2 regions of the Endozoicomonas montiporae CL-33 genome follow, and region 2 is predicted to be linked to the other one. Evidence: riboswitches for the same ligand, from Rfam matches in the RefSeq annotation. Region 2 holds a riboswitch; the other holds the start of a gene.
The links. A riboswitch is a leader RNA that binds a small molecule or an ion and turns the genes downstream of it on or off. The one in region 2 is predicted to bind lysine.

Region 1: linked by a shared signal. The riboswitch ahead of EZMO1_RS00900 (Na+/H+ antiporter NhaC family protein) and the one ahead of EZMO1_RS09595 (Na+/H+ antiporter NhaC family protein) in region 2 are both predicted to bind lysine.

Annotation. Positions count from the first base shown of each region.
Region 1 is NZ_CP013251.1:187,738-203,991, forward strand. It holds rRNA gene EZMO1_RS00875 (23S ribosomal RNA) at 1-2,540, shown strand, start outside; rRNA gene rrf (5S ribosomal RNA) at 2,705-2,820, shown strand; gene EZMO1_RS00885 (hypothetical protein) at 2,961-3,305, opposite strand; gene EZMO1_RS00890 (NAD(P)H-binding protein) at 3,401-4,054, shown strand; gene EZMO1_RS00895 (BaiN/RdsA family NAD(P)/FAD-dependent oxidoreductase) at 4,166-5,398, shown strand; gene EZMO1_RS00900 (Na+/H+ antiporter NhaC family protein) at 5,456-7,042, opposite strand; lysine riboswitch at 7,136-7,334, opposite strand; gene EZMO1_RS00905 (spinster family MFS transporter) at 7,486-8,826, shown strand; gene EZMO1_RS00910 (hypothetical protein) at 8,906-9,256, shown strand; gene EZMO1_RS00915 (hypothetical protein) at 9,299-9,676, shown strand; gene EZMO1_RS00920 (GNAT family N-acetyltransferase) at 9,707-10,207, opposite strand; gene truC (tRNA pseudouridine(65) synthase TruC) at 10,266-11,084, shown strand; gene EZMO1_RS00930 (Fic family protein) at 11,275-12,321, shown strand; gene EZMO1_RS00935 (cytochrome b) at 12,420-12,956, opposite strand; gene can (carbonate dehydratase) at 13,156-13,815, opposite strand; gene pyrF (orotidine-5'-phosphate decarboxylase) at 13,901-14,713, opposite strand; gene EZMO1_RS00955 (YbjN domain-containing protein) at 14,920-15,399, shown strand.
Region 2 is NZ_CP013251.1:2,079,390-2,095,643, forward strand. It holds gene rlmN (dual-specificity RNA methyltransferase RlmN) at 1-433, shown strand, start outside; gene pilW (type IV pilus biogenesis/stability protein PilW) at 515-1,285, shown strand; gene EZMO1_RS09545 (helix-turn-helix domain-containing protein) at 1,275-2,348, shown strand; gene hisS (histidine--tRNA ligase) at 2,454-3,725, shown strand; gene EZMO1_RS09555 (YfgM family protein) at 3,803-4,477, shown strand; gene bamB (outer membrane protein assembly factor BamB) at 4,481-5,632, shown strand; gene der (ribosome biogenesis GTPase Der) at 5,924-7,399, shown strand; gene EZMO1_RS09570 (cupin domain-containing protein) at 7,450-7,764, shown strand; gene xseA (exodeoxyribonuclease VII large subunit) at 7,850-9,238, opposite strand; gene EZMO1_RS09580 (anaerobic C4-dicarboxylate transporter family protein) at 9,411-10,730, shown strand; gene guaB (IMP dehydrogenase) at 10,914-12,383, shown strand; gene guaA (glutamine-hydrolyzing GMP synthase) at 12,538-14,115, shown strand; lysine riboswitch at 14,414-14,607, shown strand; gene EZMO1_RS09595 (Na+/H+ antiporter NhaC family protein) at 14,777-16,254, shown strand, end outside.

The DNA of each region.
Region 1 (16,254 bases), 1.9 Mb from region 2:
TCCTCCAAGGCTAAATACTACTGACTGACCGATAGTGAACCAGTACCGTGAGGGAAAGGCGAAAAGAACCCCGTTGAGGGGAGTGAAATAGAACCTGAAACCGTGTACGTACAAGCAGTGGGAGCCTACTTGCTCTTTATTGAGCGATGGGTGACTGCGTACCTTTTGTATAATGGGTCAGCGACTTATTTTCAGTGGCAAGGTTAACCGAATAGGGTAGCCGTAGCGAAAGCGAGTCTTAACAGGGCGCCGCTCTTTTTAGAGTAACAAGTCGCTGGGAATAGACCCGAAACCGGGCGATCTATCCATGAGCAGGTTGAAGATCAGGTAACACTGATTGGAGGACCGAACCCACTGTCGTTGAAAAGCCAGGGGATGACTTGTGGATAGGAGTGAAAGGCTAATCAAGCCCGGAGATAGCTGGTTCTCCTCGAAAGCTATTTAGGTAGCGCCTCTTGTATCACCATCGGGGGTAGAGCACTGTTTGGGCTAGGGGGTCATCCCGACTTACCAACCCCATGCAAACTCCGAATACCGATGAGTGCAATCAAGGGAGACACACGGCGGGTGCTAACGTCCGTCGTGGAAAGGGAAACAACCCAGACCGTCAGCTAAGGTCCCAAAGTAATAGTTAAGTGGGAAACGATGTGAGAAGGCCCAGACAGCCAGGAGGTTGGCTTAGAAGCAGCCACCCTTTAAAGAAAGCGTAATAGCTCACTGGTCGAGTCGGCTCGCGCGGAAGATGTAACGGGGCTCAAACTATTCACCGAAGCTACGGGTTCAACAGTTTACTGTTGAGCGGTAGAGGAGCGTTGTGTAAGCGGTTGAAGGTGTGCCGGGAGGCATGCTGGACGTATCACAAGTGCGAATGCTGACATGAGTAACGATAAGGGGAGTGAGATCCTCCCCCGCCGGAAGACCAAGGGTTCCTGCGCAACGCTAATCGGCGCAGGGTGAGTCGGCCCCTAAGGTGAGGTCGAAAGACGTAATCGATGGGAAACAGGTTAATATTCCTGTACCCCTTTTGACTGCGACGGAGTGACGGAGAAGGCTAGGCCAGCACGGTGATGGTTATCCGTGTTTAAGGTTGTAGGCAAGGGTCTTAGGTAAATCCGGGTCCCTCTTTAATAGAGAATGCCGAGAACTGATGACGAACCAGCTACGGCTGGGAAGTGGTTGATGCCATGCTTCCAGGAAAAACTTCTAAGCTTCAGGTCAAAAGGGACCGTACCCCAAACCGACACAGGTGGTCAGGTAGAGAATACCAAGGCGCTTGAGAGAACTTGGGTGAAGGAACTAGGCAAAATGGCACCGTAACTTCGGGAGAAGGTGCGCCGGCTGGTGTGAAGGGCTTGCCCCGTAAGCACCGGCTGGTCGAAGATACCAGGTGGCTGCGACTGTTTATTAAAAACACAGCACTGTGCTAACACGTAAGTGGACGTATACGGTGTGACGCCTGCCCGGTGCCGGAAGGTTAATTGATGGGGTTAGACTCTCTTTTAAGAGAATCGAAGCTCTTGATCGAAGCCCCGGTAAACGGCGGCCGTAACTATAACGGTCCTAAGGTAGCGAAATTCCTTGTCGGGTAAGTTCCGACCTGCACGAATGGCGTAACGATGGCCACGCTGTCTCCACCCAAGACTCAGTGAAATTGAAATCGCTGTTAAGATGCAGTGTATCCGCGGCTAGACGGAAAGACCCCGTGAACCTTTACTACAGCTTCACAGTGGATCTTGATGTTGCTTGTGTAGGATAGGTGGGAGGCTTTGAAGTGTGGACGCCAGTCTGCATGGAGCCATCCTTGAAATACCACCCTGGCAATATTGAGGTTCTAACCCAGGTCCCTTATCGGGATCGGGGACATTGTGTGGTGGGTAGTTTGACTGGGGCGGTCTCCTCCCAAAGAGTAACGGAGGAGCACGAAGGTTGGCTAAGCACGGTCGGACATCGTGCGGTTAGTGTAAAGGCACAAGCCAGCTTGACTGCGAGACGTACAGGTCGAGCAGGTACGAAAGTAGGTCTTAGTGATCCGGTGGTTCTGAATGGAAGGGCCATCGCTCAACGGATAAAAGGTACTCCGGGGATAACAGGCTGATACCGCCCAAGAGTTCACATCGACGGCGGTGTTTGGCACCTCGATGTCGGCTCATCACATCCTGGGGCTGAAGCCGGTCCCAAGGGTATGGCTGTTCGCCATTTAAAGTGGTACGCGAGCTGGGTTTAGAACGTCGTGAGACAGTTCGGTCCCTATCTGCCGTGGACGTTGGAAGTTTGAGGAGAGCTGCTCCTAGTACGAGAGGACCGGAGTGGACGAACCACTGGTGTTCGGGTTGTGTCGCCAGACGCATTGCCCGGTAGCTAAGTTCGGACGGGATAACCGCTGAAAGCATCTAAGCGGGAAGCCCCCTTCAAGATGAGACTTCCCTTGGCCCTAGAGGTCACATAAGAGACGTTGAAGACTACGACGTTGATAGGCTGGGTGTGTAAGCGTTGTGAGGCGTTGAGCTAACCAGTACTAATGACTCGAGAGGCTTGACCATATAACGCCAAAGCGATTTGGTGCCATGCACTAGAGAGTGTAAGAGCAAGAACAAAGCTTATTTTACTGACAACGTTCCAGACGTTGTTCAGCATTTCCTCCATCCTTGGAGGTCAGATTTTGGATTCCGGAAGCTAGCTGAACAGCTAACTTCAACCAGTTTTGCCTGGTGACCATAGAGCGTTGGAACCACCCGATCCCATCCCGAACTCGGAAGTGAAACGATGCATCGCCGATGGTAGTGTGGGGATTCCCCATGTGAGAGTAGGTCATCGCCAGGCACTAATTAGAGAAGCCCGATAGAGAAATCTGTCGGGCTTTTTGCTGTGTGCGGAAAAAGAAGCAGAATATAGAAAGTAGCTAACGCTTAATTGATTTATTAAGGTGGGTGAAACACTATGAACTCTCTAATTTAACGTTTTTACAAACGCTGAACTTGAATGTGTTGGATTTTCCCATTAAAAATAACCACATCTTCCAAGCCTGAGTACTCGATTACTTCGCCCGTCTTAGCTTTACCCTTAAAATTAAACTCAAAATGAATGATTCCGGGTTTGATTTCAGAGACATTATTTACTGTCCATTCAAGAGCTGTAAATTGTCCATGATAAGTCTTTTGCATAGGCATGATGTTATCAACACCCAAAAAGAGTTCACCTGTTCCTGATCTGAATGTAGAGCTGTCATCAAACAGTTTTTTGATTTCCCCAAAGTTACTTTCATTCGATAGTTGGAAGTAAAGGTTCGCCATTTCCAAAGGGGTCATTATCTGTAAATCCTCTCATTTTTACTCAGCAAATTTGTATTATAGATTTGTTCTGTCATATAAATTACGCCATCTTGAAACAATAAGAGGTAGTCATGGCAAAAACAGCAGTTGTTGTTGGTGCAACAGGTTTGGTGGGAGAAGAGCTGGTTAAACAGCTGATTCGAAGTGATGGCTTTGACAAGGTGGTAACCGTGACCCGAAGGTCTCTAGATATAGAGTCAGATAAACATCAGAATCACATCATCAATTTTGAACAGTTGGATCAACACGCAGATTTGATCAAAGGTGATATGCTGTTTTCTTGTCTTGGAACAACCAGAAAACAGGCAGGTTCCATTGCAGCTCAACGACGCATAGATTACGACTATCAGTTGCAGATTGCACAACTAGCTGCTAAAAATAATGTTTCACACTATTTGCTGGTCAGTTCCAGTGGCGCAAATGCCAAGAGTTCCGCTGCATACATGAAAATGAAAGGCGAGTTGGAAGAACAGGTTAAACAACTCCCCTTTAAACGAGTCAGTATTTTTCAACCTTCTCTTCTGACGGGTAAACGTAAAGAAACAAGAACCGGAGAAGGCATTGCAGCTTACATCATGCCGGTTTTATGTAAACTGACTTTTCTGCGTAAATATCGACCGATTACGGGTAAACAGGTTGCCAGCAAAATGCTGGAAGTGTCTCTTTCCAAAGGAAAAACACTGGAATATTTTGTTTTGGATGATGTTTTTCCCAAAACACCCTGAACGTTCAATGGCTTGGAAAACCGGCGGCTGGCAAGGGTTTATGCTCCTTGGTTTCTAACAGCTTGTTGTATATAGTCCGCAGCCTTAGCTGTAAGCGGAATGTAAAACGATATGCCTCAATCAAAAGCTCTGTTGTCTGAATACGATGTCATCATTATTGGCGCGGGTGCGTCCGGTTTGATGTGCGCCCTGACGGCAGGCAAACGAGGCCGAAATGTGCTGGTTCTGGATCATGCCAACAAGATTGGCAAGAAGATCATTATCTCTGGCGGTGGGCGTTGTAACTTTACCAATATGTACACAGAGCCTGCCAATTACCTTTCCGGAAATGCACATTTCTGTAAATCCGCCCTCTCCCGTTACACGCAGTGGGATTTTCAGGCACTTGTGGATAAGTACCAGGTTGCCTGGCATGAAAAGACTCTGGGCCAGTTATTTTGTGATGATCGCTCACAGCAGATTGTTGATTTACTGGTCAGCGAGTGCCGCGATGCTGGTGTGACTATTCGCACGAAAACCAAAATTGAACAGATTAAATGCCAACAGCATGGCGAAGCACCTGTTTACCAATTAAATACGACACTGAGCGAATTTGTCTGCCAGTCACTGGTCATAGCAACAGGCGGTCTTTCTTTTCCCACCATGGGAGCAACCGGCTTTGGCTATGAAGTGGCTGAACGGTTTGGACATGAGCTGATTCCTGTGCGCCCTGCCCTCGTGCCTTTCACCATGCCAAAAAAATGGCTGGATCACTTTGCTGAACTGTCCGGTGTCAGTGCTGAAGTGATTGCCAGTTGTAATGGACAGTCTTTCCGTGAAAATCTGTTGATTACCCATCGTGGCGTCAGCGGGCCAGCTATTCTTCAAGTGTCTTCTTACTGGAATGAAGGCGACAAGGTTTCAATAAACTGGTTACCGGGTATGGCTATTTATGACTGGTTAAAGGAATCACAGGAACAACGACCTAGGGCTGCAACCTACACTATTATTTCTCAACATATGACTAAACGACTGGCTCAGGCTTTATGTCAGCATGGGAAGCTGCGACTGATGACTGAAAGTGGTCATAAGACAATGAATCACTACAGTCACGCTGAACTGGAACAGCTGGCAGAGGCTTTGGAAGAGTGGGAACTAATCCCGAGTGGCACCGAAGGGTATAAAAAAGCCGAAGTGACCTTAGGTGGAGTATCAACCGATAAAGTCTCTTCCAAAACCTTTGAAAGCCGGCTTCAGTCAAATCTGTTTTTTATCGGTGAAGTGTTGGATGTGACAGGCCATCTGGGTGGTTTTAATTTTCAGTGGGCCTGGGCGTCCGGACATTGTGCCGGGCAGTATGTCTGAGAGAGTATTAAAAGCCGGGCTAAAGAGCCCGGCCATCTTAACTTGAGAAAGGCGACATCAAGCCGACTGTGGCTGCTGACTTGTGCTCCGACGAGTCAGTACGGCAACGGTCAATGCCAGAAGCACCAGTCCGCACAGTAATCCGGCAATAATAGAACCTGTCACACCCAGTGCCAGGTAACTGGCGATGGCAATCACAGCGGCAATCACAGCGTAGGGCAGCTGGGTTGCCACGTGATCGATGTGGTGGCAGCCAGAACCTGTAGACGACAAGATTGTAGTATCAGAGATCGGTGAACAATGATCACCGAATACACCTCCGGCCAATACGGCAGCCATACTTGGCAGCATCAGGCTGGCGTCCAGAGCGCCTGCAAGGTTTGCCGCAATGGGCAGCATAATGGCAAAGGTGCCGTAGCTGGTACCGGTTGACAGAGCAGCAAAGGCACTCAGTACAAAAATCAGAGCAGGTACAACAGCAACTGGCAGGTTGCCTTCAGCCAGACTTGCCAGATAGCTACCCGTTCCCATGTCAGAGATAACACCGGCAATAGTCCAGGCCATCAATAGAATATAAACGGCAGGCATCATGGACTTTATGCCGGTGCGAATCGCCAGCAGCAGATCAGAACCGGTAACGCCCTGAGCAGCAAACCAGATGGTGGATACGATAGCTGTCGTCAGTCCAGCTGCAAACATGGACCAGGAGCCCGCAGCATTTTCCAGTGCACCAATCAACGAGAAGCTTTGACCATCAGCGGCCAGTGCGTCACCACCAGAATAAAGCATCAGGCCGACAACCAGCGCAATCAACATTGTTAATGGTGCAATCAGGTTCGCAACCCGACCATTTTCCAATTCTGGCAGACCAACTTCTTCGCCGGCAGGCAGACCTTTGCCCGGGTTCCAGAGTTGCCCCTGTGCTGCCCGTTGTTCTGCAGCAGCCATTGGTCCGATATCCAGATTAAAGACGACTACACACAACAGCAGCAGTAAGGCAAAGATGGCATAAAAGTTCATTGGAATCATCTGAACGAATACGCTGAGCGCGCTGCTACCGTCCAATCCGTGAATAGCAATAATGCCTACCAGCAGAGAGATGATGTACGCACCCCAAGTGGAAATCGGGGATACCACACACACAGGCGCAGATGTGGAATCAATGCAGTAAGCCAGCTTTTCACGGGAAACGCCGTACTGATCAGTGACAGGGCGGGCAACATTGCCGACCAGCAGAGCATTGAAGTAATCGTCGATAAAGATCACTGCGCCCAGCATGATGGTTACCAGCTTGGCATCACGACCATTTTGAATTCGCTTTCGTGCCCAGTGACCAAACGCCCGGGTGCCACCCGAAACAGACACCAGAGCCATCAAGACACCCACAGTTAGCAGAAAGCCAATGGTGTAAAGGTTCCAGGTTTCCAGTGCGCCATCGGACCAGACCAGTGCGGTGACACGGCTGAAGGTGTCAGACACCGTGGCGCTGAGGGAGAAATCAGATAACAGAAGAATACCGCTCAGAATACCAAGGCCCAGAGAAAGCAACACCTTACGTGTCACTATGGCCAATGTAATCGCCAACACTGGCGGTAGCAGAGAAAGCGCTGAATCAGCGTAGTTTATATAAGTATCAAGAGCCATCGAATACTTCTTTAGTTTTTTGTACGATGGAGGCTGCTGCCGCAGGACAGGTTAAAACCTGACTGGGGTATACACGCAAATAGTTGTATACCATCCTTCAGTAGCGCTCCATAGTAAATTTCAATGTCTGCCTTCCTGGCGGAGTTACTATGGCAGTGTTGTACCTGTTTAATACAACCCCAGCACAATGGGATGACGCCCAGTGCACTTCGGCATCGAATCCTTTCACTCAACGTCATTGGCTGTCTACCTCGACTGAGTTACTGATAGGCGATGCGCCTCTACATGTCGCAATATACGACGATGGAAAATGCTAGATGAATTCTGTCTAACAAGTCAAGAAATAACGTTTCAGGCTGTCTTATATAATCTGTTTATGTAATGGAGAAAGGACAGGTTGACGATAGACTAATTCAGCCCGTGACACTAATAAAGAGAATAATATGTCGCAGAATTCATACTCTAACCCTTACCGCTACTATGTACTGGCAGTGTTGTTTATCGCCTATGTTTTCAACTTCGTTGATCGTCAGGTTATGACCATTCTCATTGAGCCTATCAAGAATGAGTTTGGTGCTTCTGATACCCAGATGGGATTGTTGTCGGGTTTTGCGTTTGCCATTTTCTATGCATCGCTGGGTGTGCCGGTTGCCCGTTTGGCAGATAAATGGTCAAGACGTAATGTGCTGACGATCTCTATTACTCTCTGGAGTGCTATTACGGCTTTATGTGGTATGGCGGCTAATTTCTGGCAGATGGCCCTGCTCAGAATTGGTGTCGGAGTGGGCAAAGCTGGCGGTACTCCGCCTTCACAGTCATTGTTGTCGGATTATTTTCCACAGGAAAAACGTTCACTGGCGCTGGGTATTTACTCTGCGGCTCCCCATGTCGGTGTTCTGGTCGGTTTGTTTGGTGGAGCCATGATTGCCGATGCTTATGGCTGGCGTGTGGTATTCGTTGTATTTGGTTTGCCGGGATTGTTGCTGGCACCCATCTTATATTTTACCGTTCGAGAGCCGGTTCGTGACATCAAACCTCAGCCTGATGCAAAAGACTCACTCTGGGGAACCGTGAAGCAGCTTTATAAAATGCCAACCTTCAGCTATATCAGTCTGGCCATTGGTGTAACGGCTATTTCGGCTTTTGGTCTTGGTGCCTGGGCGCCCAGTTTTCTGATTCGTATACACGGCATCAGCATTGTAGAAGCAGGGTTATACCTAGGCCTTGTCGGAGCTTTTTGTGGAGGCATCGGTGCCGTATTGGGTGGCTACATCTGTGACCGGATGGCTGCCAGAAACCCTGTGTGGCAGTTGAGGTTTCCGGCTATCAGTATTCTGTTGTCGTTGCCTTTCCTGATGGGTTTTATTCTCTGGCCGGAAACCGACACCGTAGCCATTCTGGGTAAAAATGTTCCGGTGGCCATCCTGTTTATGATGTGTTCCACCCTGTTGGCAGGTTTCTGGGTTGGACCAACTTATGCGGCGGCACAGAACCTGACCCCTCCTGAATGTCGGGCGCAGGCTTCAGCGTTATTACTGCTTGCTTTTAACCTTCTGGGTATGGGGTTTGGCCCTTTCCTGATTGGTGTATTGAGTGATGCTTTCGTTGATACTTATGGCGCAGAGTCAATTCGTTACGCTCTGGCCTGGAGTCTGGTGACAGTGGTGTTGGGAGCGTTCTTTTTCTGGAAAGGCAGTGGACATTACCGGCAAGCAATGGAAGGCAGAGAACAAGAAGAAGACTACCCTGCTGAACTCGGAAACAGCACAGAATCGACAGCCTGATTTTAAATTGGCCTGCGTATGCTTCAGACGTTAACCTTGGGGCAGTTAATTTGCTGTTTTAGTCCCAAGGAATTTCATTGTGAAGTTTGTAAACCGTTGTGTCGTTAACCTCAAACCAGCCCAACCCTTTATCGACTGGGCTAAGTCACTTGGCGCTGATTTGCCTGAAGACTGGTCTCTGGAAGGGGGCGCTTATCTTCTGGATGAACAGGATACCGAGGAAGACCTGAACATCATTATTGATCAGCACGCCCGCGATATGATGGAGAATGAGCTGTCGGCATGGGAAGAAGACACTGCACGCTGGCCGAAGGAGCGCAATGCGGAGCAGCTGCGTCGCTGGTTTCAGGTGCATATAGCGGTAGCGGGTTTCGATCTGGGCAGAGAAGACCTGATGCGTGCCGATCTGGCTGACCTTGAAGTCATGTGAGTCTCCGAAAATTAAACGACTTGGTATAAGAAGGTGTATAGAATGCTGAAACGGATTACGGTTCTGTCGTTACTGTTTCTTATGGCGGGTTGTCAGATGCTGGAAAAGCAGCAGGCAAAATTTCCTTTGTCCATTGTTGTCAGTGCTTCTCCGTCGGGTGATGTCAAAGTGGAAAGTTACTATCCGGATGGTTCTAAAGTCATGGCTGGTCGCGTTGTGGTTAAAACCGTGAATGACCGGAAGGTAGCCGATCAAATGATCGGCGAAGATGGCTCAGTACGCTTTTTCTATTCCGTACAGAACATTCAGCTGCTTATTCAGGTTCAGTCTGAAGAGGGTTTGCGCGGAAGGAGAACGCTGAACATTGGTCAGGCGTTCCCCGGATTGGGCAGTCAGGGCGGTTTCGTTCCTGGCTATTAAAAAGTTATTAGAAAGAAAGTCATTAGGACGTCACCAAAGAGCCAGTTCCAGTCTTGGTCCTATCTCCCTGAACCCCTGTCGTTTGTAGAATGACAGGGTTCTTGCCCACTTGGGTTGCTCAGGGGAACCGACTTCCAGAAACGGCCAGCCTTTGCTTTTAGCGAAGTCTCTGGCCGCATCAATCAGCATTGCGCCCACTCCGGCAGAACGATGCTCCGGTTCAATGTACATTTCCATAATTTCACCGAAATGGCCGCCCGCATAAAGCGCTGCACACTCGCTGAGCGTCATTACTCCCACGGTTTCACCGGTGTGATCCTTAGCCAACAGTGCCCAGAAGCCTGATCCGGAAAGCAGTGTTTCGGCAGCGTTGATAAATGCCTGCTTATCCAGCCCTCCGGTGTTGCCTTCCCAGAGCTCTGATTCCATGCTGAAAGCCATGGTTCCGACCTTCTCAGCCTCTGTGCCGGAGGCTTTGCAAACGGTGTATAACGTTGACATGACAAATTGCTGTTGCTGATAAATCGCCAAGTTTATCAGAGATTCGCTTGCTGATCGGGTCGCAAATACGTAACGTGCGCCCCTTTGAATGAGTAACGAATGTCCGGCAATGATGAATGAAGGCGTAACAAAGGCAGTATCTGAAAAAACCTATGAACCTCTGGAAATCCTTTATCAGGATGATGAACTGGTTGCTGTGAATAAGCCTTCCGGGTTGCTGGTGCACCGATCCATGATTGATCGGCATGAAACCCGTTTTGCCCTGCAGGAAGTCAGGAATCAGATCGGGCAACGGGTTTACCCATTGCATCGGCTGGATAAACCGACATCCGGTGTTTTACTGTTTGCCCTGTCTTCCGAAATAGCCAGACAGATGGGACAGCAGTTTGAATCAAACCGTGTGAGTAAGAAATATCTTACGGTTGTGCGTGGTTATGCGCCGGAGTACGGCACGGTTGAACATGCCCTGAAAGAAGAGCTGGATAAAATGACGGATCGTAAAGCGCGTACAGACAAACCGGCTCAGGAAGCCATCACCGAATTCACTCGTCTGGCGACGGTTGAAATACCCGTGGCGATCGATCGTTATCCACAAAGTCGTTACTCATTGGTTGAATGCCGGCCCCGAACCGGGCGCAAGCATCAGATTCGTCGTCACATGAAGCACATTGCCCACCCGATTATAGGGGATGCAAAACACGGTAAAGGCAATCATAACCGTTACTTTGCAACGCACTTTGGTGCAGACCGGCTGCTGCTGGCCTGTGTTGAAATGGAGGTCAGACACCCTGTCAGTGGCAAAAAACTGTTGTTAAAGGCATCGCTGGATAAACGTTTTTCTGATCTGGTGGTGCGCTTTGGCTGGGCTCAAAACGTGGTTGAATATTTACACACGAAAACACCATAGAAACTAAATTACCTTTTTAATACACAATTTCGCTGTTTTCTATTCTTGTTCTGGAGCTTATTGAATTTATTGGTTATTATTGAGTTTCTGATCTATTTTTTAAGATCGTTAAACGATAATTATCCGTTATGCTCATATTATCCGTTATGCACAGTCCGTTATGCACAAAGAGTGCTACTGAGTTCGATGTATGAATACTCTGGAACGTTTATCTGAATACCGCTTTACGGCTTCCCAGCTGGCTCGTTTTCGCAGGCTTGGAGAGTTTCTCGGGCGTCAGCCGCTGGTGATTCGTCAACAGCCCGAAGTGCTTGATACATTGCGTCAGGTGGCAACACTGGAGTCGGTGGAATACGGCAACAGTCTGGATAATATTCTCGCGCCACGGGAGATTATTCGCAAACTGGTGTTACAGGAAATTCGCCCGCGTACCCCTGTCGAGCGTCAGGTAGCCGGTTACCATGATGTGCTGGATTTGGTGGTTGACCCGGCAGAGCACACCAATCTTTCTGTAAGTCTGATCAGTCAGTTACATGCCTTGCTTTACAGTTATCTGCCCCATGAAGGCGGACGCTGGAAAGCGACCAATAAAGACATTGTCGAGCGTGATGCTTCGGGTACCAGAAAAGGTGTACTTTACCGCACGGTTCCAGCGGCAGAGACTGCTGCCGCTATGCAGAAGACGGTTGAGTTGTATCACGGTGCTCTGGATCGAACGGTTGAACCATTGCTGGTAGTCAGCTGTGCCGTATTGGACTTTCTCTGTATCCATCCTTTCAGCGATGGCAATGGCCGTATTGCCCGTTTGCTGGCACTGATTATGCTGTCTCTGAATGGCTATCAGGCTGGACGATTCATCAGTATGGAACGCATTTTTGCCCGCAATCAGGAAGCTTATTTTGATGCACTGCAGCGTAGCGTTAAAGGCTGGCATGAAGGCACGCATAACCCTATGCCATGGATCAACTTCTTTCTTGATGCATTGATCCAGGCTTATGATGAGCTGGAAGTGCGTGTTGAAGCATTGCAGGGGCAAAGCAGCCGGGCACCAAAATCGCAGTTAATTACGGTGGCCATTGAAGAGCGGGAAGAGCCGTTCTCTGTGGCGGATATCTGCCTGCAGATTCCTACTGTCAGTCGTGAACTGGTGAAGAAAGTGATTCAGGGGTTGCGTGAACAGGGGCGGCTGGAGCCAATAGGCAAAGGTCGTGGATCTCAGTGGCAAAAAGTAAGTTAGTGATTACTTTTAGGGTTAAATAAGCCGGAGATTTCTCCGGCTTATTGCTATCAGAGCATTCTTTTTAATCAGCCGGAGTATGATCCGGCTGCGCTTGGCTAAAGCATCTTCTTCAAAGAATCGTGCTCAGGGGAATCCATAAAGCGATGCTTGAGTACCCCGAGAACGTGCAGAGCAATAATCCCCAGCAATACGTAAGGGATAAAAATGTGAATGCTGTGCAGAGTGCCGGCCATCTCTTTATTGTTTTCAATCACTTCAGGCAGGGTTAGCAATCCAAAGAAAGGAATGGGCTTGCCGCCAAATTCTGACATAAGCATACCGCTGACGGGTACTGCGATCATTAACAGGTACAAAGACAGATGAGCAAGCTTTGCCAGTGCTTTATCGAATGAAGGCAGGCTTTCAGTAATGCCTGGATGTTTGCTTGAAAGACGAATGGCGATGCGTGCAACAATCAGCAGCATAGCCAATACGCCAAACGATTTGTGCCAGAAGTAGATATCGTATTTGTAGGTTGCGACTTCAGGATCCAGACTTGCCATGAACCAGCCACTTCCAATCAGACCCAGAATGGTAATGGCCATGAGCCAGTGCATGAGACGCATCAAGGCAGGATATTTTTCAGTCTCCATGGGCTGTGTTCCTCTTTTTTTATTGGCTTTCAGTCAACTGAGCAACGAGCTGCTGAGGATACAGAGTAGCAAGTTAAGCAGGGATAAACCAAAAAAACGGCTAAAGGATGAAGAGGTAAAGGCTGGCTGTGCGATAACGTTTATGGCACAGCCGTTTATGGGGGAGTGCAACGCTTATTAACTGTCAGCGTCGATTTTATCAACAGTCGATTTTATCAACAATAGAAGCAACAGATTCACTGTACAGTGATTCCAGTTCCTCTGGGGCTGTCACGCACATACCGAGATCCCTGAGCAAACCATCATTAAGGCCGTAAATCCAGCTGTGTACTGCGAGTTCCTGTCCGCGATCCCAGGCATCCCGAACAACGGTGGTCTGGCACACATTCACGACCTGCTCCAGAACATTCAGTTCACACATGCGGTTGAACAGACTCTCGTCACTGGCAATGCGATCCAGCGCTTTCTTGTGCTTGTGCTTAACATCCTGAACGTGACGTAACCAGTTGTCGATCATGCCCAGCTTGCTGTTCTTGGTGGCTTCAACAACACCGCCACAGCCATAGTGGCCACAGACAATAATGTGCTTGACGTTCAGATAGTCCACTGCGTACTGAATAACAGACAGACAGTTCAGATCGCTGTGAATCACCTGGTTTGCAACATTGCGATGCACAAACAGGTCGCCGGGCAGCAGGTCGGTGATCTGGTTAGCAGGAACTCGGCTGTCAGAACAACCAATCCACAGGTACTCGGGAGCCTGCTGTTGTGAAAGCTTTTCAAAAAAGTCCGGTTCTTTCTGGCGGACGGAAGCTGACCACTGTTTGTTTTTGTCAAAAAGGCTTTGTAATCGACGCATAATCCGAATTCCGTATCTTCACCAAATTGAGGTACATCGTAGCAGACAGCCCGAAACCGGCAGAGTTCCGGACTGTAGCGAATTGTTATCGGTACTGGTTTACCTGATCACGCAGCTCAATGGCTGCTGCCCGAGCCGCTTCTGCGAAGTTCTCATCATTACCAGCGTAAATAATGCCGCGGGAAGAGTTAACAATAATACCTTCGCCCTGACTGTTCAGGCCGCTTTTAACCGTCGCTTCCACGTCACCGCCCTGGGCGCCAAGACCTGGCACCAGGAAGGTCATATCACCGGTGATTGCCCGGATACGCTTCAATTCATCCGGGTTAGTAGCCCCGACAACCAGCATGATGTTGTTATGGTGGTTCCAGTCTTTCATGGCGGTTTCAGCGATCACTTCGTAAAGGAACTGGTCGCCTACCTTCAGGTTTTGAATAGCACCTGCACCCGGGTTGGAAGTGCGGCACAGCAAAATGGTGCCTTTCTCTTCGTAGCGGGTAAATGGCTCTACGGTATCAATACCCATATAAGGGTTAATGGTGACGGCGTCGGCACCATAGCGCTCAAAGGCTTCAGTGGCGTACTGATCGGCAGTACTGCCGATATCGCCCCGTTTAGAGTCAAGAATGACCGGAATATCGGGATAGTTATCCTTGATGTATTCAATGGTCATCTGCAGTTGGTCTTCAGCTCCGCGGGCATGGTAATGGGCCACCTGAGGCTTGTAGGCACAGACCAGATCGTGCGTGGCATCAATGATGTACTTGTTGAACTCGAAAATAGACTGGTTCAGCTCTTGAATATGAGCCGGGAATTTTTCAGGCAGAGGGTCGAGGCCAACGCAAACGAGGGAGTTGTTTTTGCGAACAGCAGCACGGACTTGATCCAGAAAACGCATAGCAAAGCCTTTTTACATAATCTGGGCGCGCAGTCTAACAGAATTCAGATCAAACCGGGCGATTTTACGTTCAAAAAAGATGATTAAAAAGCCAGCTGTTTAGAAGAGCGTGATATCTGGGACGGTTATTTTTGCTATCGCCTGAGCCGGTAAAATCAGGTATGGTCTGCGCCTTCTGATTTACCCCATTTACAGGACGCTGTTGCATGCATGAACTTTTAATACCGGACGTCGCACAGATTGAAGCCTGGCTGAGACAGGCCGGTTATGAGTTCTGGATGTGTGACAAATGCGATGGCCTGCATATTTCGGCTTTGCAGCAGCTGGATGGTATTCTGGACAGTCGCCTGTTTATCGAACCTTATGGCATTTTGTTCAGTACGGAAATGGATTTGAAGCTGTCTTCGGTCATGAAGCTGAATGCAGAGCTGGGGCGGTTTAATGCTTCGTTGCCCACCATGAAACTGTTTATGGAAATCATGGATAACGGCGGCGCACTGTTGGTGTCCAGTGATGCCCTGATTACCACCAAAGGTGTCACCTACGACCAGTTTTACGATTTTCTGGATATGACCGTGGAAGCTAAGAAGTGGCTTTTAAACGAATGTCATGAACTGCAGGTGATTTTTCAGGGAGAGACGGGGCCAACGGCACATCAGTCAGAGGTGACCCCTTCACTGCACTGACAGGACTCAGAGTTTCTGCCATCAGGCAGAAGCCAGTGACTCTGAAATCAGGGTCGTACTTGTGTGATATGGAGTTTATCGACGGGTTTGTTCTTTGAAACTCTGGGTGGAAGCAGGATGATTTCCAAAACTTCAGTCTCGGCTGCTGTTAATGGGGCGTTTTGTGAGTCTGCATTCGGATCAGGGATAAAGCTCACTGCCTTAGGATAACGAATGTCCTTTCTGAAGTTTGGATATTCTGGTTTTGGAAAACGTATATCTGGGGCTGATGAAAATTTAATGCGAAGCCTTGGGTCTAATTCCCCGCAGCTTGCTGCGAACTACTCAAGAGCTAACTTGATACCCCGGAGCTTGCTCCCTGGTAGTTCATTAAAAATGCAGTCTGGTTGTAGTCGCTGTCATCAGAGCCTGAAGATGCTCTTGAATCAAAAGTATATCGTAGTAGTCTGGTGCTTAAATCAGATCGGTGATGCAGGTGATTTTCACCGCATGTCATGATTCGGAATGTATTATAATTTTCATCTCTGACTTTTTCTTGATAGTAGTCTAACTTCGTCGTTAATGCCTGCAAGGCAACTGTAGTTTGTATGGGAGTGCTCATAGGGACGACATTAAGAGCAATCCTTTGGTAATCAAGGCCTACAGCTATGACTGGGATAAACATGAACTTTGCTGTTGAGCCATATAATGCGACCTGAGCGAAAGCCCTTGCAAGACTTGTCACCTGTGAGCCTATCTGCAGGCCTTATTTGCCAAGGCCTTTCGCTTAATGTCGTCCCTATGTGGGAGTGCTAGGCGTAGGCACAGGCGATGTTGGTTTGGCAAATGCCTGCATTGAGCCCAGTATGAGAGTGA
Region 2 (16,254 bases):
CAACGACGAACTTCGTAATGTGCTGGTTCCGATCAATAAGAAGTATCCGTTGGCTCAATTGATGGATGCTATTGATTTTTACATGAATTCACTACCGGACAACCGTCGTGTGGTGACGATTGAGTATACCTTGCTGGCAGGTGTGAATGATCAGCCTGAGCAAGCCGAACAGCTGATTGAGTTGTTGAAAGATGTGCCCTGCAAGCTGAATCTGATACCCTTTAATCCATTCCCTCATTCCGGTTACGACCGACCCAGCAATAATGCGGTTCGTCGTTTTCAGGAAAGAATGCAGGCTGCCGGTTTTAATACAACGGTACGCAAAACCCGTGGGGATGATATTGATGCTGCCTGTGGTCAGCTGGTGGGACAGGTGAATGACCGAACACGCCGAAGCCAGCGCTATATTGAAGCAAGGCAGCTGGAAGCCTGAATAAGCCCTGATAAGGCAGTGCTCTTTCTCAATAAGGTTGCACTGTCTTTTGCGGGCAATACTAATAATCAGGGGAGTAGCATGACTGCAAGAAGGAAGCCTTGTTCAGCTTTCATGTGTGCAATGCTGGCGGTTGTATTAACCGGTTGTGTGTCAACAGGTGGCCGGCAGACGGATGAAAATCAGGCTGTGCGTAGCTATATTGATCTCGCCAGAGGCTATGTGCAGGAAGGGTATACGGAGAATGCCATTAAGCCGTTGAACCGGGCTTTGGAAATTCAACCAGGTTCGTCTGATGTACATGCTATGTTTGCTCTCGTCTATCAGCTTCAGGGCGAGAACAGGTTGGCAGAACAATCGTTCCGCAAGGCGCTTTCTCTCAGTTCCGGCTCTTCTGAAATACACAACAACTATGGTGCATTTCTTTTCAGTCAGAACCGTTTGAGCGAAGCTTACCGTCAGTTTACACTGGCTGGAGATGATGTCCGCTATCCTCAGCGCAGTCGCGTTTTCGAGAATATGGGGCTGGTTGCACTGCAGCAGGGGCAGCGCGACAGGGCTCGGCAGAATTTTGAAAAATCCCTGAAACTGAATGCCAATTTACCCAGGGCCAGGCTTGAGCTGGCGTCTCTTTTCTATGAACAGGGACAGTACCCTCTGGCCTGGGAGCATTATCAGACATTTGTCACAATGTCGTCGCAAAATGAGCGTAGCCTGCAGCTGGGAATCAGGCTGGCAAGAGCTAACGGCGACAACAGCGCAGCAGCCCGTTATGCTGATGAGCTGCAGCGTTATTATCCCAACTCAAAAGCGGGGTGGGATTCCCGGAGTCGAAGCAGTTATGACTACTGACTTATTAGAAGCAAAGACCGAAACAGAAAGCGAAAGCCTCTTGGATGAAACAGTAAATGCCGATATTCAGTCGGCGCACGATCAAAAATCCGCTCAGGCAGAAGAAAGAGGTACCCTGTCTCCCGGTGAGAGGCTACAACGATCCCGTGAGATAAAAGGGCTGACACCGGAAGAGGTGGCGGACCTCCTCAAAATTCCTGCATCTTATATTGTTGCTATTGATCAGAATGCTTTCGATAAACTGCCGGGGCTGATGTTCGCCCGGGGGTACCTGCGAAGTTATGCCCGACTGGTAGAGCTTGATGCGGATGAAATTATCCATCACTTCGATCAGTTTACCGGTGACAACGGTAAGGAAACCCCCAGGCTTTCCGAGGGGAAGGATGTAGAAATTCGCCGCCATGTATCGCCGGTGGTGAGTGTTGGTGGAGTGGTCAGTATTGTTTCCATTCTGCTGGTGGTAGCTTTTAGTTATTACAACTGGGGCGGAGGACGCACCGATGCGGCTTCGGAAACGGACGTTGCAGAACTTGTAGCCCCATCGCTGCCTGATACTGCTGCTCTTCAGCCTGTGGCTGTCGAGCCAGAGATTTTGCCTCAGGTGACTGAGCCAGACCCTGCTGTTCTGATGCCTGATGACCTGGGTGAGCCCGTGGCTGATACTCGTCAAGACGAAATAGTTCCTGCAGAGGTCGTTGCGTCAGAGGCTCCGGTTCAGGAAGTCGTTAACCCGGTTGAGACTGTTAATCCGGTTGAGACTACAGCACAAGCAATTGTTCCTCCTGTGGAACCGGCACTGCCGGGTATGACGCATCTGGTGATTCGCTTTATTGAGGATTGCTGGATTCAGGTGCGTGATATGGCGGGTAAAAGTCTCTATACCGATGTGCAGAAAGCGGGTTCCAGTCTGGATCTGGAAGTGCCTGATACCATTCAGGTTCGGTTTGGTAACGTGGCGGGTGTGCAGTCGGTAACTTTCAATGGTGAACCGGTTGAGGTGAAGGCCTCGGAACCGGGTCGTAATGTGGTCAGTCTGGTGCTTGGCTCTGAAGATGCCGGTTAATCAGTATTTTGACTGTTATCATTAAGCCGGAACCGTTATAGTTGCTCCCTTTGTCCGACCGGCCTGTCTGGTTGGCATAGTTGAGGATTGAGAGGACGTCAGAAGTTGGCAAAGCAACTGAAAGCTATTCGTGGCATGAACGATCTCCTGCCAGGTCAGAGTCCGGCATGGCAGTATCTTGAAGGTAAGTTTCGGCAGCTGATGGCCCATTATGGCTACAGTGAAGTTCGTATGCCGATCGTTGAGCCCACTGATCTGTTCTGCCGTGGTATTGGTGCTGGCACCGATGTCATAGAAAAAGAGATGTACACCTTTAATGATCGCAACGGTGAAAGTCTTTCTTTACGCCCGGAATCAACCGCCAGTTGTGTGAGAGCGGCGATAGAACACGGGCTGCTTTATAATCAGGTTCAACGCATGTGGACGTCAGGTCCGATGTTCCGCTATGAGCGTCCTCAAAAAGGTCGCTATCGTCAATTTCATCAGTTTAGTGTTGAAACCTTTGGCATGGCCGGCGCAGATATTGATGCTGAACTGATTCTTCTCACTGCCCGCTTCTGGAAAGAACTGGGATTGACTGAGCATGTTCGGCTAGAGTTGAATACGCTGGGGACGCTGGAAGCGCGTAAGGCCTATCGTACCGCTCTGGTTGAATACCTGAGCCGCTACGAATCTGAACTGGATGAAGACAGTCAGCGTCGCCTGAGCATCAATCCGATGCGCATTCTGGATAGCAAAGATGCACGTACTCAGGAGATCGTAAAAGATGCGCCTGTATTGCAGGACTATCTTGATGACGAGTCCAGAGAGCACTTTGAAACCCTGAAAAGCATTCTTGATGCTGCCGGTGTTCAATACGTCGTCAACCCGACGCTGGTGAGAGGGCTGGATTACTACAGTCGAACCGTGTTTGAATGGATTACAGACAGTCTGGGCGCTCAGGGCACCGTCTGTGGCGGCGGGCGCTACGACGCTCTGGTTGAGTTGCTGGGTGGTAAGCCAACGCCTGCGGTAGGTTTTGCCATGGGTATCGAACGCCTGGTGCTGTTGCTGGAAACCCTGAATCTGATTCCGGACAGTGTCAGTAAAACCATTGATGTTGCAGTGGTGACCCGTGGTGAAGGCGTTAGCGGGCGTGCCATGCCAATGTTGGAAACCCTTCGCAATGGCTTGCCGGAACTGCGCATGCAGGTGAACTGCGGCGGTGGTTTCAAAGGACAGATGAAGCGTGCTTATAGTAGTGGCGCTGATATTGCCCTGATTATTGGTGAGGACGAGCTGGCGAACCATTCAGTCACCGTTAAACCACTGAACAGTGACGAGCCTCAGCAAACGATGGACGTGAATGCAGCGATTGAGTATCTGCAGGCAAAATAACCCTGACATCTGCTGTTTGATGTGGCACGTTGCCCGACAGTTAAGATGATTAGAAAAGGTTTCTCAGGAGTAAGAGTGTGAACCGTACTGACGAAGAAGAAATTGAGCTGCTTAAACGCGTCTGGTCTGAATACGGTAAGCCAGCCGTTTATGGTGTGGCGATTACCATGGCGGTTATTTTTGGTTACAAGGGTTACCAGAAGCATCAGTATGAAACGGCTTCTGCCGCATCTGCCCTGTACCAGAATCTGTTGGAGGCCACACAGGCTGGTCAGATGGCTCAAACGCTGTCTGAAGATCAGAAGAGCACGATGACTCATGTGGTCAGCAGCCTTCAGGATGACTACAGCGGTACACGTTACGCGTCGTTTGCCACCATGATTCAGGCGCAGCAACAGGTGCTGGAGAATGATCTGGACTCGGCACGCGCCTCTCTGGAGTGGGTGTTGAATAACAAGCCTGAAGCTGAGGTAGAGCAGGTGGCTCGTGCCCGTCTGGCTCGTGTCATTCTGGGTCAGGGTGACGAACATGCTCAGGCGGCTCTGGATGTTCTTGCCAAGGCAAAAGCGGACGAGGCCTTTGTAGCGACTGTTGAAGGTGTTCGTGGTGATGCTTACGTGGCTCTGGGTCAGCTGGATCAGGCACGCGATGCATACCAGAAAGCGCTGGATGCGGCTCGTGATCATGGCGAGTCCCTGCCAATACTGCAATTTAAACTGGACGATCTGGCAGCTAACGTACAAGAGGGCTAATGCATGGAACGGTTTTTCAGGTCGCTGATGGTGGTTACTCTGTCAGTGGGTTTGACAGCCTGTGGTATGTTCTCCAAGGATGACGAGGAGGTGCGTACCCCCAAACCCCTGACCAGCTTTGAAGCCAGTGTCGAAATGAAGCAGGTCTGGTCCCATAACATCGGTGAAGGTGTCAGAGACAGCTATGAACAGCTGTTGCCTTCCGTGTTTGGTGATGTCATTTACACCGCTGGTGCTAATGGAACCGTTACCGCGCTGGAATTGGAATCAGGCAAACGGGTCTGGAACCGCAAGCTGGGCGTTCAGGTAGGTGGTGGTATCAATGCCATGCAGGGCATGCTGCTGCTGGGTACGCTCGATGGCCGGGTTCTGGCTCTGAGTGCTGAAGATGGTAGCGACCTCTGGGAAACCCGTGTTAGCAGTGAAGTGATTTCGATCCCTCAGATGAGTGGCAATACGGTTATTGTGCAGAGCATTGATGACACCGTATCGGCGATTAACGCTGAGACCGGCGAGATTGTCTGGACGCAGGAGAATCTGCAGCCTGCTCTGACATTAAGGGGTTCCAGCTCGCCACGGATTGAAAGTGGTGCGGTGTTTGCCGGGTTCCACAGTGGTGAAGCCCGGGCGTATCGCATTGAAGACGGCACGCCGCTCTGGGCCAGCAAGGTGGCATTACCTAAGGGTTCCTCGGAACTGGAACGAATGGTTGATATTAATGCATCGCCGCTGATTGTGGGTGATAACGTATTTATGGTCAGCTATCAGGGTAATGCGGCTGCACTGGATATGTACAGTGGCAGGGTGCGCTGGAATCGTGAGATTTCCAGTTACAAGCCGATGTCTTCCGGTTTTGGCTCTCTGTACCTGACGGATCAGGACAGCTATGTCAGCTCCATTGATCAGCGAACCGGTGCGGTTGGCTGGCGTCAGGATCAGCTGGAGTATCGTCAGGTGAGTGCGCCGGCAGCTTACAGCAGCTATGTTGCAGTGGGCGATCTGGATGGCTACGTGCACCTCCTGTCCCAGGTGGATGGCAGTATGGCAGGCCGCTATAAGGTGGGTACTGCGATCAGGTCGCAGCCAGTCTCTGCCGGGAATCTGTTGCTGGTGCTGGATGCTAAAGGCAAGCTGTATGCCTTTGCTCAAAAGTAGCTATCGTAAGTAGCTTCTAAAATAATTTATAACCGGAATCAGCTGGTTCCGGTTGTTTGTCTCTCATCGGGCTGAATCCTGAACAGGTTCAGCCCGTTTTGTGTTTTTAAAACAGCTGCGAAAGTCACTGTACTTGCGTTGTTGTTTCTATTGAAATGTTGCCTGATGGTTTTCTGTTCAGAAGCTTTCGGAGCGTGGCTTGGTGTTCGAATAGTTTAATGTCCGAATAGCCTGAAGTCCGAAAAGCTCGTAGTCAGAAAGTCATCTGGCAACGTTTATGGTAAGAGAAGTATGGTTCCTGTTATTGCTCTGGTGGGGCGCCCTAATGTCGGTAAGTCCACCCTGTTTAATCGTCTGACGCGCTCCCGTGATGCGCTGGTAGCCAATGTTGCCGGTCTGACCCGCGACCGCAAATACGGTGAAGGTAAAATCGGTGCCAGTCCTTATATTGTTGTTGATACCGGCGGTATCAGTGGTGATGAGGAAGGTATTGATTCTGTTATGGCTGAGCAGTCTCTGGCGGCTATTCGGGAAGCGGACATTGTCTTGTTCCTGGTGGATGCCCGTGCAGGTTTGACCGCTGCTGATGAAATGATTGCGGATCATTTGCGCAAACAGAACAAACGCTACCACCTGGTGTTGAATAAAACTGACAGCATCGATGCCGATCAGGCTGAGACCGATTTTGCCGTACTGGGTTTTGGTGAAGCGTTCCATATCGCTGCGGTTCATGGTCGTGGCGTGCGCGGCATGATTGATGGCGTACTGGAAGAAAACAAGGCGCTCAACCCTGAAGAGTTTGATGAAGAATACGAAGCGGAAACCGTAAAAGCTCGCGGCATCAAGATTGGTATTGTCGGTCGTCCGAATGTGGGTAAATCCACACTGGTTAACCGTCTGCTGGGTGAAGACCGGGTGGTGGTTTACGATCAGGCCGGTACTACCCGGGACAGCGTTTATATTCCTTACGAGCGGTTTGGTCAGGAGTACACGCTGATTGATACGGCCGGTGTGCGTCGTCGTGGCAAGGTGCATGAGATTGCCGAGAAGTTCTCGGTGGTCAAAACCCTGAAAGCCATTGAAGATGCCAACGTGGTCGTACTGGTGGTGGATGCCCGTGAAGGTATTGTGGAACAGGACCTGCATATGCTGGGCTTTGTTCTGGATGCCGGTCGTGCCGTTGTGATTGCGGTCAACAAGTGGGACGGTATGAAGGAAGAAGAACGCAAGCGGGTGAAGGAAGAGCTTTCACGTCGCCTTGAGTTCATCAACTTTGCCCGGATTCATATGATCTCTGCGCTCCACGGTACCAATGTGGGTCACCTTTACGAGTCCATTGATGAAGCTTATGAGTGTGCTACCCGCAAGCTGTCCACTAATCAACTGACCCGTATTCTGGAAGATGCGGTGAAGATTCATCAACCGCCCATGGTGCGTAACCGTCGAATCAAACTGCGTTACTGTCATGCCGGTGCGATGAATCCGCCAACGATCATCATTCACGGCAACCAGACGGAAGAAGTGCCAGCGTCTTATAAACGTTATCTGGAAAATACCTTCCGTAAAGTACTGAAAATCATGGGAACACCGATTCGTATTGAGTTCCGCACCAGTGAGAACCCGTACGAGGATCGCAAGCGCGAGCATCGCAAGAATACCGGTGAAGGCCGCAAGGTGACCCATAAGCGCCGTACCATTGAAGTCAGTGAGAAAAAGCTGAACAAGAAAAAGAAGAAGGTGCAGTCGCGCAGAAAAGGTACGTCCTGAAGCCTTGATGTTTTAGAGTAAAGGTTGGCAAGTGCTTTCTGGAGATGACAATGAATCTGTTTAACAATGTTCCCCGGTCACTACCTCAGGAATTTATCGAGGTGCTGGCTGAAGGTAAAGACGTAACGATTGAACGCATTGTTTCCAGAGGGCATGTGACGCCTGAGGGCGATTGGTATGATCAGGAGAGGCACGAATGGGTGGTTCTTCTGACCGGTGCTGCGGCAATAAAAATAGAAGGAAAGCCAGAGCTGATTCGTTTGGCTCCCGGCGATACTCTATACCTGCCTGCGCATTTGCGACATCGGGTGGAGTGGACCGACCCGGATCAGGATTCTCTATGGATTGCTGTTCATTACCGATAGAAAACAGACTGTTGCTGTAACCAGAAAGGCCGCGAATCAATCGCGGTCTTTCTGGTTTTGGGGTTCTTCCTTTTAAGTGCTGGCTTCAGGTTTCTGATATTTCTGGATAAAGTGTGTCCACCGTACAGGCTGCTGAGCCTGAGCTGAAGCGGGCAGTGATCTGATCTCCCGGCTTGAGTGAGTCTGCCGTTGTGATGATGCCTTCATCCTTCTGTACGATTGAGTAACCCCTTGAAAGCGTGGCAAGCGGGCTGACAGCGTTCAAATGTCCTGATAGTTGTTGTAGCTGGTGATTGCGGCGTTCCAGCTTTTGTTGCACCAGATGTTGCAGGTTTTCTGATGCTTGTTCAGTGCGATGTCTTATCTGTTCGAGTAATCTGTCCGGGGATTGTTGAAATAACCGGTTTTGTAGCTGTTGAGCCTGTCCGGACTGCTGTTGCAGTGAAATTCTCATACCCTGATGCAATCGTATTTCAAGGTCGTTCAGGCGTTGGTGGTGTTCTCGCAGCCGTTCACCCGGGTGCCTCAGGCGCAGGCTGATGCTGTCCAGTGACTGGCTGGTGGATTGCAGCTTGTGCTGAATATGGATGTTGAGTTTGCGATGCAGCATATCCAGTTTGTGCAGCCACTCCTGTCGGTCAGGGCTAAGAATTTCTGCGGCGGCTGAAGGTGTGGGTGCCCGGTAATCAGCAACAAAATCGGCAATAGTAAAATCAATTTCATGTCCGATGGCGCTGACAACCGGAAGTTGGCTACCGGCTATGGCTCTGGCAACAGCTTCTTCATTAAAAGGCCAGAGATCTTCCAGTGATCCGCCGCCTCTGCCCACAATCAATACATCAAGGTTGGGCATCCGGTTTGCCAGAGTGATGGCATCAACGATCTCTCGGGCAGCACCTTTGCCCTGAACCGCAGCAGGAATGATGGTGATCTTAATGGCAGGAAAGCGTCGTTTAAGTACCGCCACTATGTCTTTAATGGCTGCTCCGGTGGGCGAGGTGACTACGCCGATATGGCGGGGTAGTGCCGGAATCTCTCTTTTGCGTTCTGCGCTGAACAGCCCTTCGTCGGCCAGTTTGGTTTTCAATGCTTCAAAAGCCCGTTGCAGGGCTCCGGCACCTGCTTCTTCCAAGTGATCCACAATCAGCTGGTAGTCGCCGCGCCCTTCGTACAGGCTGACCCTTCCTCTCAGAAGCAGTTGCATGCCTTCAGTTGGCGAGAATTTCAGGCCGCTGTTTCGGTTTTTAAACATGGCGCAGCGTATCTGCGCATTGGCATCTTTTAAAGTGAAGTACCAGTGTCCGGAACGTGGGCGTGCCAGTGCCGACAGTTCGCCTTCAACGCGAACATTGCCGAAATGCGTTTCCAGCATGCGGCGACTACGACTGTTCAGTTCTGTGACAGTCAGTGGGCGATGTGTTGACGATTGTGAGAATGAGTCGTCAGAAAAATTGTATAAGTTTTGACCGCGCATTATTCGGCTCAGGCTTGGTGGTGTTTGAAAATGTCTTCGTATTTCCGTCTATATCACTGAAAAGCAACGGAAATTACCTAATAATTAATACGTTATCACTAATATGTTAATTAATACGTAATGCTTACAATTCAGACGTTAACTGTTTTTTAGTTTCCTGTTAAGGATTGTTATGTTTCTTGTGCAACTTCTGGTCGTTCTGGCCTGTATTCTGATCGGTGCCCGCATTGGTGGTGTGGGTCTTGGTTTGATGGGTGGTGTGGGTCTTGCCATTCTGAGTTTCGTCTTCGGTCTGCAGCCAACCAGCCCGCCGATTGACGTTATGCTGATGATTGTTGCTGTGGTGTCTGCTGCTGCGTGTATGCAGGCTGCGGGTGGTCTGGATTATCTGGTTCAGGTCGCTGAAAAAATTCTGCGTAAGAATCCTAAGCGTATCACCTTTATGGCACCTGCGGTGACTTATGTATTCACCATGTTTGCCGGTACGGGTCACGTAGCTTACTCTGTACTGCCGGTGATTGCTGAAGTATCCCGTCGTACTGGTGTTCGTCCTGAGCGTCCACTGTCCATGGCGGTTATTGCTTCCCAGGTGGGTATTGTTGCCAGCCCGATTGCGGCGGCGACTGTTGCCATGCTGGGCTTCCTGAGTGGTTTTGAGGGCGTGACCCTGGCGACTATTCTCGGTATCACCATTCCTTCGACGGTGATCGGTCTGGGGCTGGCGGCGCTGGTGACCAACAAGCTGGGTAAAGAGCTGAAAGATGACCCTGAATTCCAGAAGCGTATGCAGGATCCTGCGTTCCGCGCCAAGATGGAAGAAGAGTCTGGTGATCTGGTTAAAGAACTGAAGCCGGGTGCCAAGAAGTCTGTGGCGATCTTCCTGCTGGCGGCTGTATCTGTAGTGGTAATGGGTGCGTTCCCGTCCCTGCGTCCTGTATTTGAGTCCGGTGCCCGCATGGGTATGGCTCACACCATTGAAATCATTATGCTGTGTGCCGGTGCGGCCATGGTGGCGTTCTGCGGTATCAATGTTGCTGATGTGACCCGTGGTGATGTATTCATCGCTGGTATGCGTGCGGTTATCGCGATTTTCGGTATCGCCTGGTTGGGTGACACCTTCTTCGGTGCCCACGACGCTATGCTGAAGTCCGGCATCGGCGAAATGGTCAGCATGTACCCATGGGCCTTTGCTATCGCACTGTTTGTACTGTCTGTGATGGTGAACAGTCAGGGCGCCACCACCGGTACCCTGATGCCTCTGGGTGTGGCTCTGGGTCTGCCAGCGGGTGCTTTGATTGCTATGTTCCCTGCGGTAAACGGTTACTTCTTTGTGCCTAACTACGGTCCGATCATTGCTTCCATCGACTTTGATAGCACCGGAACCACCAAGATCGGTAAGTATGTGTTCAACCACAGCTTTATGCTGCCGGGTCTGATGTCGATCATCTTCTCCGTGATCGCTGGCTTTGTGATCTCCGGTATTGTGATGTAATACTCTGATAATAAAGAGAAAATTACATATTCTGCAAAAACCGCAACCGAGAAGTTGCGGTTTTTTTGTATTGGCATTCGAATAATTTCAAGGTATTCTGCGTTTGATAGGAATGCGGACTGCGGTAGGATCCCAGAAATTTTATCCGCGATTTTTATCAACGTACTGGATCGGTAACAGGTAATGCTGAGAATTGCCCAAGAAGCCCTCACCTTCGATGATGTCCTGCTTTTGCCAGGTTATTCCGAAGTCCTCCCGAATGATGTTTCTCTTAAAACCCGTCTGACCCGTGACATTGAGCTGAATATTCCTCTGATCTCTGCTGCTATGGATACAGTGACTGAAGCTCGTCTGGCGATTGCCATGGCTCAGGAAGGCGGTATTGGTATTATTCACAAGAATATGACCGTTGAGCAGCAGGCGCATGAAGTTCGCAAGGTTAAGAAGCATGAAAGTGGTGTGGTGAAAGACCCGATCACTATTGATTCTTCAGCCACGGTGCGTGATTTGCTGGAATTGACCGGGAAGCACAAGATTTCCGGTGTACCAGTGCTGGACGGTGACGACCTGGTGGGTATTGTAACCAGCCGTGACGTTCGTTTTGTCTCTAATCTGGACAAAATTGTGTCCCAGATCATGACCCCTAAAGACCGTCTGGTGACGGTTGTAGAAGGCACAGATCAGGAAACAGTGCGCAAGTTATTGCACAAACACCGCATTGAAAAAGTGCTGGTCGTTGATGAAAGCTTTGGCCTGGTCGGCATGATGACCGTTAAAGACATCAAGAAAGCACAAGACTATCCTCTCGCCAGTAAAGATGACCATGGTCAGCTGCGTGTCGGTGCTGCTGTAGGTACCGGGCCGGAAACACCGGAGCGTGTTGCTGCGTTGGTTGAAGCGGGTGTTGATGTGGTCATTGTTGATACGGCCCACGGTCACTCCAAAGGTGTCATTGATCGCGTTCGCTGGGTCAAGGAGACTTACCCGCACGTTCAGGTGATCGGCGGTAACATCGCTACGGGTGCAGCAGCACTGGCGCTGGCTGAAGCCGGAGCCGATGGCGTCAAAGTGGGTATTGGTCCGGGTTCTATCTGTACCACCCGAATTGTAACCGGTATCGGAGTGCCGCAGATTTCCGCAGTCGCCAATGTCGTTGAGGCTCTGAAAGGTACTGATATTCCGGTCATTGCAGACGGTGGTATCCGTTTCTCCGGTGATCTTGCCAAGGCGATTGTGGCCGGTGCCGGTACGGTGATGCTGGGCAGTATGCTGGCCGGTACGGAAGAAGCGCCGGGCGAAGTTGAGCTGTTTCAGGGTCGAAGCTATAAGGCTTACCGTGGTATGGGTTCACTCGGTGCCATGGCTCAGGCTTCAGGCTCCAGTGACCGTTATTTCCAGAGCACGGAAGACGGCACAGAAAAACTGGTGCCGGAAGGTATTGAAGGTCGTGTGCCCTACAAAGGCCCGCTGAATGCCATTATTCACCAGATGGTGGGTGGTCTGCGTGCAGCAATGGGTTACACCGGTTCTGCCGATATGCTGACCATGCGCACGGTGCCGGAATTTGTCCGGGTGACCAATGCCGGTATGAAGGAATCTCATGTACACGACGTGACGATTACCAAAGAAGCACCGAACTATCGTGTTGGCTGACTTCAGTTGAATACATTAAAGAACAGTCGGATTTATTCCGGCTGTTCTGCTTTTAGTTTCCATATAAATGTTGGAAATGATTGGCTGTTTGCAGTCATTTTCTTTTGCCCAAGGCTGTTTTGAGAAGACTATGTCTAACGCAATGTCTAACGCAATGTCTAAGGATATTCACGCTGAACGAATTCTGATTCTGGATTTCGGTTCCCAGTATACGCAGCTGATTGCCCGTCGAGTGCGTGAAATCGGTGTTTACTGTGAATTGCATCCGTGCGATATGAATGAACAGAAAATTCGCGAATTCGCTCCTAAGGCTGTCATTCTGTCCGGTGGCCCGGAATCGGTGACCGGTGATGATTCCCCTCGGGCGCCAGACGTTGTTTTTGATCTGGGCGTGCCGGTTCTGGGTGTCTGCTACGGTATGCAGACCATGGCTGAACAGATGGGCGGTAAAGTATCGACCTCCAATCTGCGTGAGTTTGGTTATGCCCAGGTGACGCTGGAGGAAAAGAGTCGTCTGTTTGATGGCATTGAAGACCATATCTGTGATCACGGCCGTCTGAGTCTGGATGTATGGATGAGTCATGGAGACAAGGTCAGCCAGTTGCCGGAAGGCTTTGCGCTGGCCGCTTCTACTGAATCCTGCCCGATTGCAGCTATGTCCTGTGAAGAAAAACAGTTCTATGGCATTCAGTTCCACCCTGAAGTGACCCATACCAAGCAGGGTCATCGCATCCTTGAGCGTTTCGTGGTGGATATTGCCGGTTGTGAAAAGCTGTGGACACCGGGTCAGATTATTGAAGACGCTATTGCCCGTGTGCGTGAGCAGGTAGGTGACAAGCAGGTACTGCTGGGTCTGTCTGGCGGTGTGGATTCCAGCGTTGTGGCGGCACTGTTGCACAAGGCGATTGGTGATCAGCTGGTCTGTGTATTTGTTGATAATGGTCTGCTGCGCCTGAACGAAGGCGATCAGGTGATGTCCATGTTCGCGGAAAACATGGGTGTGCGCGTGATTCGTGCGGATTCTGAAGATCTGTTCCTGGGCAAGCTGAAAGGTGTGGATGAGCCGGAAGCCAAGCGCAAGATCATCGGTAACACTTTTATTGAGGTGTTTGATGAGCAGGCAACGGCTCTGAATGGTGTTGATTTTCTGGCGCAGGGTACCATCTATCCGGACGTGATTGAGTCGGCTGGTGCAGAAAGCGGCAAAGCGCACGTGATCAAGTCTCACCACAATGTGGGTGGTCTGCCGGAAGACATGAAGATGGAGCTGGTTGAGCCACTGCGTGAGCTGTTTAAGGACGAAGTGCGCAAGATTGGTCTGGAGCTGGGTCTTCCGTACGACATGGTTTACCGTCATCCGTTCCCGGGACCAGGTCTGGGTGTGCGTGTGCTGGGCGAGGTGAAGAAGGAATACTGTGATATTCTCCGTCGTGCCGATGCCATCTTTATTGAAGAGCTGCGCAAGGCGGACTGGTATCACAAGACCAGTCAGGCATTTGCGGTATTCCTGCCGGTGAAATCTGTGGGTGTTGTGGGTGATGGTCGTCGTTACGAGTACGTGATTGCTCTGCGAGCAGTAGAGACCATTGACTTTATGACCGCACGCTGGGCGCATTTGCCTTATGAGCTGCTGGAAAAAGTATCGGGTCGTATTATTAACGAAATTGAGCATGTCTCTCGTGTGACATACGACGTTTCCAGTAAGCCGCCTGCGACCATCGAATGGGAGTGATTTGCCTGTCGCTATGCTGAGCAGTAAAGGTAAATGAGTTGTACTATTGATCCCCCGTCATCCTGTATGGCGGGGGTTTTTAGTTAAAAAGTGTTTGAAAAACATTAATTTACGGAACCTTTTGCTAGAATATTGATCTATTTCAGGGAATGGGAGAAGTTTTTGTGCTGGTCACGGTTGTCAGGCTGTGATCATTGTGCATAATAGTCTTCCATCAGGGGTGACGTGGCAGGAAGCCGTCGCTACGTCCCTGCCTGTGATCCTCTTGAATGAGTACTCTTGAACGAGAACTCTTGAACTAGAAAGTAGAGGCGCACTGTTTTAATAGTAATCCGGAGTAGGGTGACTCCGTTGGTCTGAGCATTTCAGCCAGTAAACCGGATGAAAGGAAAAAGTGCCGAAGTGGATACGATGGTCATGTCGGTCCGCTGGTGGTGCATCGAAGAGGTGTACTACTGTCACGGTTTTTAACTGTGGAGAGCTACTGGAAGTCTGCGTGGTCTGGTGTTTGAACCATCAGTGCGTCACGCAAATAGAAGTATGAACAAACCCGTCGTGCTTCTCATCCAACTGCCTCCTGATCTGACACCTGCAAGTTCAACTGAACAGTCTGTTATGGATAACGGCCTATGGAATGACTTGTTATTACGAGATCAGTTTTATGGATTTATTAAGTTTTAGTCATTCGCCATTATCTCTGACCGCCCCGGTTGTCGCTATTTTGCTGGCGATTCTTACCCGTAAAGTACTTCTGTCCCTGGGAGCGGGTATTCTCACCGGTACCCTTTTGCTCACCGGCTACAGCCCGCTGGACTCTCTCACCTACATCGGTAAAAGCTTTGTTGCTGTTTTCTGGGAGGAAGGCATCAATGTAGACAGTGTTTTCATTCTGCTGTTTCTGATGCTGTTGGGTGTGATTACCACCCTGATTGATATTTCCGGCGGTGCCCGCGCCTTTGGTGACTGGGCCCGTGCACGGGTAAAAACCCGTCAGGGCTCGCAGCTGCTGACGGTTCTGCTGGGTGTGATTATATTTATTGATGATTACTTTAACAGTCTGGCTGTGGGTAATATCAGCCGCCCTTTGACCGATCGTCATGGCGTGTCTCGTGCCAAACTGTCTTATCTGATTGACTCTACAGCAGCGCCTGTCTGTGTTATTACACCAGTGTCCAGCTGGGGAGCCTATATTATCGCCCTGATTGGTACCATTCTGGCGACCCATGAAATTACGGATATCAGTGCCATTTCTGCCTTTGTTGCCATGGTACCAATGAATTTGTACGCCGTGTTTGCTCTGGCTCTGGTGATCTGCAGTGCCTGGATGGATCTGAACGTTGGCCCGATGCGCACTCATGAACGTCGTGCCCGTGCTGGTGAACTTTATGATGCCCGTAAGGGGAATCCTCCGGGTGCCAGTGTTGAGCTGGGCCGAAGCTCTAAAGGAACGGTATCTGATCTGGTGATTCCGGTGGTCACTCTGGTGGTAGCTACCACTGCTTCTCTGATTGCGACGGGTGGCGCTGCATTGTCTGAAGCAGGCGAAGCATTTTCTGTTCTGGGCGCTTTTGAAAACACCGACGTCGTTCACTCTCTGGTCTACGGTGGTCTGATTGGCTTGGCGGTGACCATGGTGCGTATGGTTCGTCACGATCTGGACGGTCCTGCATGGAGCAAGGCGATTATCGAAGGTGTTCGTTCCATGCTGCCGGCAATTTACATTCTGGTCTTTGCCTGGATGCTGGTGGACGTGATCAGTTCTCTGGAGACGGGTCGTTATCTGGCGGGACTGGTGAGCAGTTCTTCTCTGGAGCCTGGTTATCTGCCAATGATTCTGTTTCTGGTGTCCGGTGCCATGGCTTTCGCGACCGGTACCAGCTGGGGGACTTTTGGTATTATGCTGCCTATCGCGGGTGATATGGCGGCAGCCGCAGAAATCTCCATGATGTTGCCCATGCTGGCTTCGGTTCTGGCGGGTGCTGTGTTTGGTGATCACTGTTCACCTATCTCAGATACAACAATTCTGTCTTCTACCGGTGCTTCCTGTCACCATATTGACCACGTTACTACACAATTGCCTTATGCTCTGGGTGTTGCCTTTGTCGCTATGTCAGGTTATCTGGTCATGGGTATGGCAGA